DNA from 3 places in the Priestia sp. AB genome. Region 3 is predicted to be linked to each of the others. Evidence: riboswitches for the same ligand, from Rfam matches in the RefSeq annotation. Region 3 holds a riboswitch; each other region holds the start of a gene.
What was found. A riboswitch is a leader RNA that binds a small molecule or an ion and turns the genes downstream of it on or off. The one in region 3 is predicted to bind S-adenosylmethionine.
Positions count from the first base shown of each region.

Region 1: it holds a riboswitch for S-adenosylmethionine, as region 3 does, so the genes downstream of both, POF52_RS09015 (hypothetical protein) here and POF52_RS20125 (phosphoadenylyl-sulfate reductase) in region 3, are expected to answer to the same signal.
Region 2: it holds a riboswitch for S-adenosylmethionine, as region 3 does, so the genes downstream of both, POF52_RS10890 (Na+/H+ antiporter NhaC family protein) here and POF52_RS20125 (phosphoadenylyl-sulfate reductase) in region 3, are expected to answer to the same signal.

Region 1 covers NZ_JAQMYN010000002.1:549,216-551,419, forward strand. The annotation lists gene POF52_RS09010 (M20/M25/M40 family metallo-hydrolase) at 1-83, opposite strand, end outside; gene POF52_RS09015 (hypothetical protein) at 553-795, opposite strand; SAM riboswitch class I at 864-965, opposite strand; gene POF52_RS09020 (M20 peptidase aminoacylase family protein) at 1,028-2,182, opposite strand.
Region 2 covers NZ_JAQMYN010000003.1:237,333-239,536, forward strand. The annotation lists gene POF52_RS10890 (Na+/H+ antiporter NhaC family protein) at 1-1,262, opposite strand, end outside; SAM riboswitch class I at 1,348-1,454, opposite strand; gene POF52_RS10895 (ABC transporter permease) at 1,556-2,204, opposite strand, start outside.
Region 3 covers NZ_JAQMYN010000006.1:362,602-364,805, reverse strand. The annotation lists gene POF52_RS20130 (inorganic phosphate transporter) at 1-188, opposite strand, end outside; gene POF52_RS20125 (phosphoadenylyl-sulfate reductase) at 208-921, opposite strand; SAM riboswitch class I at 1,174-1,276, opposite strand; gene cdaS (sporulation-specific diadenylate cyclase CdaS) at 1,590-2,204, shown strand, end outside.

The DNA.
Region 1 (2,204 bases), on a different contig from region 3:
GTCACGCTAGGTATAGAAACCAATTCGCTTACAAGTTTTTTTAACTGTGCTTTTGTTTGATACAAAGATGTTTTGTTCGACATACCCTTCATCTCTTTCCTTTTTCTAAATTTTCTATCAAACAAAACTATTCGTCAATCCCTTTGACAGAGACCCTTTCATTCTATCCCTATGTATAATAGTATGGCGCTGCCTTTACGCACATGATAAAAAAAGAGTGCGCGGCTAGGGATAGCACCGCACACTCTTTTTTTACTTTTGGTCATCTTCTAAAAAGTCTAGGATACGATCAATAAGCTGTTCGCTTCCTGCATCGTTTCCGTGTTCAAGAGACATTTCCATTTCAATGCTCCTTTCATAAAATATTCTTGTTTTATAACATACCACAATTCATTTCGAATGTAACCTTTAATTTGTGTAAAAATTTCGACAATTTATGATTAATTTTAAAACCTATTGAGTATTGATTATACCCACCAGATTCTTTGCTTGTCAAAAACCATGCTTTCTATTTAAAAACACTTAAAAAATAGAGGCGCGAGCAGACTTCTTCTATAAAAGACAGCCTACTCGCTCAAGCTTGGAACAGCATGATGAATAAATTTCTAGTTCATTTGCTTTTTGTATATCTTTAATGTCTATGCCTACAGCATATGTACGAACATGGTTTTCGACCACAATTTCATAAAATGTTTCTAACTCACGATAAGCTACTTGATAATGCTTTCCTAATAATTTCACTGCTTCCTTTAATGCTTTCTCTCCTGTATGTGCTGCAACTGCTGTATGACTCATAAAACCCTCTCCTTTTAGAAAAATAAAAAAAACTCATTTTGCTTTGATGCAAAATGAGTTTTTCACCCGTTTTATCACCCAAAGCACATGCTTTGCTGGTAGGAGCACCTTACATTCGTAGGTTGCTGTGGAGTCAAAGAGCCAGATCTCTCGTCCACTCGTGATAACTTTTTAATTTAAAATTTATTTTATCAAACAATTCCATCCCCGTAAATAGAAAAATAAAAATTTTTTAATTTTTTCGGTAATGGAATGAATTCAAAAAATGAAAGCTTAGATTAGCAAAATAAGAAGCTGCTACAAGCAATGCCTCTTCATTTAATGAAAAAGAAGGATGGTGCCATTCATATTCTCCAGCTGTACCCATCCATACAAAAAATCCTGGTACATGCTGCTGATATACGGCAAAGTCTTCTCCTCCAGGCGATTGTTCAGCTTCTACGACTTGATAACTAAGATTCTCTGCAGCGTTAATAGCCAGTTTTTCCAGCGTATCATCATTGTTTACTACAGGAAGATATGGATACCATTTAACGTCTACTGAAGCCCCGAAAGCTGCTCCAATCCCTTCAACAGTTCGTTTCATAAGACCCGGTATTTTTTCTCTCGCTTCTTCTTGAAAGGTACGCACCGTTCCTTCAAGCGTTACTTTGTCAGGAATGACGTTCCACGAGCTCCCTCCATGGATTTGAGTTATGCTGACAACAACATTTTGAAAGGGGCTGAGATTACGGCTGACAATGGTTTGTAAACTAGTAACAATTTGACCAGCAGCAGCAATCGGATCTACTGTTTTTTCAGGGATGCCCGCGTGACCTCCTACTCCTTTGATGTCAATTTCAAAACGATCAACGCTTGCCATTAAAGGTCCCGGTTTGATACCAATGGTTCCTACAGGAAGATCCGGTTTGTTATGCATCCCAAATATCGCTTCTACTCCTTCGAGCACACCTTTTTCAACTAGCATTTTTGCCCCAGAAGCCGTTTCTTCAGCCGGTTGAAAGATAAATCGTACCGTACCGCAAAGCTCCTGCTGACGCTCTTTAAGAAGAATGGCTGCTCCGATTATAGAAGTCGTATGAAAATCATGGCCGCATGCGTGCATAACTCCGTTTACTTCAGATGCAAATGGCAGATTGGTTTTTTCTTCAATTGGCAGCGCATCAATATCAGCTCGAATTGCGATAGTAGGTCCCGGCTTTCCTCCTACAATTTCTGCTACTGCTCCTACGTCTAATTGGAATGCATCTGCTATAGAAATATCATAGTGCTTTAACCACTTTTTAATACGTTTAGTTGTTTCATATTCTTTCATTGAAAGCTCTGGGAACCGGTGCAGCTCACGGCGTATGTCTATTAACTCATTTAGTAGTAATTGATCTGTCATATTTATCACTCTTTCACATTTC
Region 2 (2,204 bases), on a different contig from region 3:
CCAATTACAATTGCAATGATCCCGCAAACCGCTGTTAACATTGGGTAGAATGTAAATGGAATAATCTCAATCGGTGAAACTTTAGCAAATCCTGCTGCGAGAAGCATTTGTGCGCCGTAAGGAATAAGCCCTTGAACGCTGCATGAAAACAAGTCAAGCAGACTGGCTGATTTACGATTATCAATTGAATACTTATCAGAGATTTCTTTTGCTAACGGACCTGCCGTAATAATTGAGATCGTGTTATTAGCCGTTGCTAAATTTGTTAAACTTACCAGTCCAGCGATGCTGAATTCTCCGCCTTTTTTCGTTTGGATACGTCGTGTTAATAAGTTCAATAAGAACTGAATACCGCCATTATAGCGAATAAGCTCAACCATTCCGCCGATTAGCAGAGATAAAATAATTAACTCTGACATTCCGCCAATACCTTCTGTCACAGTTTTAGCAAGAGAAGAAAGCGTGTAGCTTCCGTCAGCTAATCCGATCACGCCGGCCAATACAATTCCTCCGGTTAAAATACTTAATACGTTTGCACCAAATATCGCAGCGACTAAGACGCCCACATAAGGTAAGATTTTAAACCAGCTGAAGTCTTTAATTTCTACTGATGACGTGTTGCCTAGCGTCATTACAAGCAATAGAATCACTGTAACAATCGCTGCAGGAAGTACAATAAAAAAGTTCACTTTTAATTTATCTGACATATTTGTTTTTTGCGTACGAACTGCTGCAATAGTCGTATCAGAGATTACGGATAAATTATCTCCAAACATTGCACCACCAACAACGGCAGCAATTGCCAATGTAATGGATACATGCGCTTGCTCACTGATCCCTACAGCGATAGGCCCTAGCGCTGCGATTGTTCCCATTGACGTTCCCATCGAAATTGAAATGAATGCGCCAATAACAAAGATTCCGACTACGACTAAGCTTTGCGGAAGCACAGACAGAGCTAAGTTTACCGTTGAATCAACAGCTCCCATGCCTTTAGCCACTTGAGAAAAAGCACCTGCTAAAATAAAAATAAGCACCATAATAATGATATCAGGATGTCCTGCTCCTTTAGCAAAACGTTCCACTTTTACATTAAGTGAATCTTTGCGGTTCATAGCCAGCGCCACAATGGCTGCAATGATAATGGCTACTAATACAGGCAGCTTATAAAAATCTCCCGTTATAATTCCTGATCCGACAAACAGGACTAAAAAGACGCCCAGCGGTAACAGCGCCCAGCCGTTTCCTTTTTGTTGTTCCATTCTTAACACCTCTTGTTTACGTAATAAAAAAAGACCTCTTCTTATTGATAAGAAGAGGTCTCTTATTTGTATCATAAGATTACCCTTCTCATCTTCCAAACGAAACATCGTCTGCTGGATTTGGCACCGCACTGCGTACAGCCAGTTGCCGAGACATCATAGGGCCAGTCCCTCCGTCTCTCTTGATAAGAAGTTTATAGTTGTTTTAAAAATAGTCTTTCACTACTGTAAGCTCTTTTTATTTAATTGTCAAATGCTATTTTAGAAAAATATATAGTGCGAAAATTCTCACATCAATTAGCTACGTCTCGTTTCAAAAACGCTGCCCATGCCACGCCCATAAAGAAGACAAAATGCGCCACCAAGATGAAAATGGAAAATGGAATTGTCATGCCGTCAAACATCGTCTTCATTCCGTCCATATACTGCACAAAGTTCGTGTTGGCGAACAGTAAAAATTTCCCCCACCATAAACCAAACTGTGATACTAGTCCTGTTACAGCTTTCGCCCCGATACTTACGACAATAGCCAGACTGGAAGCAAGCGCGCTGTTTCTAAATAAAGACGACAGCATGAATGCGAACGTCATCATCATAAACGTTTCCATATACGCACTGTCATACGTAAGCGTAATATTTTTAAGCAGCTGCGCATCTCCTTCTAGACTGGTAAATCCAAAGAACAAGGCTCCCCATACAAACGAAAAAAGCAAATAGCTCAGTAAATAATACAAGCTAATTAAGATGAGGGTTAGGTACTTGGATGCTAAAATCGTTGAACGTCTAGCAGGGCGAATTAAAAGAAGCTTAATGGTACCTGCCTCAAACTCTTTTGCAACCATTGACCCTCCAACAGCAAGAGCGAAAAATTGAACGAGAATCAGCATACCTGAACTAAATGACAGGAAGTTCAAAATGTTGTCTTCTGTTCCTGCACTGTTT
Region 3 (2,204 bases):
TTTACCACCTCGCCGCCTCCGATAATGGCTCCGAGCACAATACCTACAGCACAGATGAACAGGGCTACTCTTTTCTTTTTAATCGCACCGGAGCCGTATGAAACGCCCATAGCTGCTGCTGCACCACTTGCTCCAATATTCATTGCAAAAAAAAGCGCAATGATAAAGGCAACATATAAAAGCATCATTTATTCAGCTCTTTCGTATTTAAGATTCGTGTAATCCGCATTCAACTTTTTGTGTACCTGCCCATCTTCCTGAACGTAAATCCTCTACATTGTAGGCAGGTGCGGTACAGGGCTCACAGCCAATACTTGGGTAGCCTTGATCATGAAGTTTGTTATATGGTAAATCATGCTTATACACATAGCGCCAAACTTCTTTCCAGGACCAATGAATTAACGGGCAGACTTTCACTTTCTTGAATTTCTCATCTTTATTAAAATAATTCGTGTTGGCACGAGATTCAGACTGCTCGCGTCTCAAACCAGAAATCCACGCATCATAAGGAGCAAGAGATTCCCTTAGCGGGATGATTTTTCGAATTTGACAGCATAGGTTAGGCTGACTCTTCCAAAGTTCATCTCCATGTTTCTCAGCTTGTTCTGCAAGCGTTAAATCCGGTTTTTTCATACGAATACGCAAATCAGGAAAGCGTTCTTTAATTGCATCAATTACTTCATATGTTTCTTTAAAATGAACGCCCGTATCTAAAAAGACAATTTCAGCATCTTTTTTTACTTTTGAAATTAAGTCAATTAACACGATTCCTTCGATTCCAAAGCTTGATGCATAGATAATTGAATCTCCATAAGTATCGTACGCCCACTGCAATGCTGAAAGAGCTCCTTTTGTTTCATCTTCACTGTCGAACTCTGGGAATGTATCGCTCCAGTTTTCATACGTATATAAATCTGCCATTTTCTCCACTCCATTTCTTAGTTATCCGCTTTATCCAATAAAAAAAGACGGTTTTACCCACTAGATTTGGATAAAACCGCCTCTAGTGTGTCTAGTCAGCGAAACTATTTAATTCTTCCTTTGCTTCACGTGTTCAAAGATTTGTTTTAAGTCGGGTTTACCATTATTGTTATCCCTTCTCAAATGATCGCTTGCGCTCTATCAAAATAAAAAGTCTTCCATATTGAAAGACTGGCTAGGCAATAATTTTCCACCTTATCTTTCAAAATGATACACACTTTGCTGGAATTAGCACCTTGCTAAGCAGGTTGCCGGGGTTCAGCGGGCCAGATCCCTCCACCACTCTTGATAAGCATTTTTTAAAAATTTTAGCATATTTAGAATATTTGTCAACATTAAAAATCATATATCCGATAAGAAAACTACACTTTAAATTCACAGAAATATCTATACTTTTATTTAAAACAACATATGTAAATTTAACTCAAATGTGAACATATCAGTTTATAAAACGCTTTCTTTTTTCTCCAACTTTTTATATTCTCTTGCTAAATAAAACACAAAACCTCTCTATAAAATTAATAAGGGATTTATAAGCTTTACGGATAATTCACTGACATTAGCACACATTACAGATAACACTGACTGACAGATAGGAGCTATATAAGATGGAGAGACACCCCTTTCAATTAGACGATACAATTAAAAATAATGTGCGAACATATTTACAGCAGATTTCAACTGAAGCCTCTAATTTAATTAAACATTTAGACACGAGTGATCATTGTATCCTATGTGATTTTGAGGAGATGCGAAAGTTATTTCAAGATGTTCAAGCTACGGCTGCCTCTTATTATTTGCGTCACTATCTATCGCCTTATACATTTGAATATGCTGCTCTGTCCTTAGCTATTCATAACCTTTCTGAGAAACGTCACGGCGCTTTAATTGTCATTGAACGGGAACAAAATGTAGACTCTCTTATTCAAAAAGGAATCCCTATTCAAGCTCCTGTCAGCGCTACGCTAGTTGAGACGCTGTTCTATCCAGGGACACCCTTACATGACGGAGCCGTCCTGATTAGAAATAATCAGCTTATCTCAGCTGCTAATGTTTTACCTCTCTCGTCTATTATTTCAACGACCAAAAAATTGGGAACACGCCACCGTGCAGCCATTGGAATGTCGGAAAAATCGGATGCATTAATTTTAGTTGTATCTGAAGAAACAGGCAAAATTTCGTTTGCTCTTGATGGAAGCCTCTACCCTATTCATTCCAGCAAA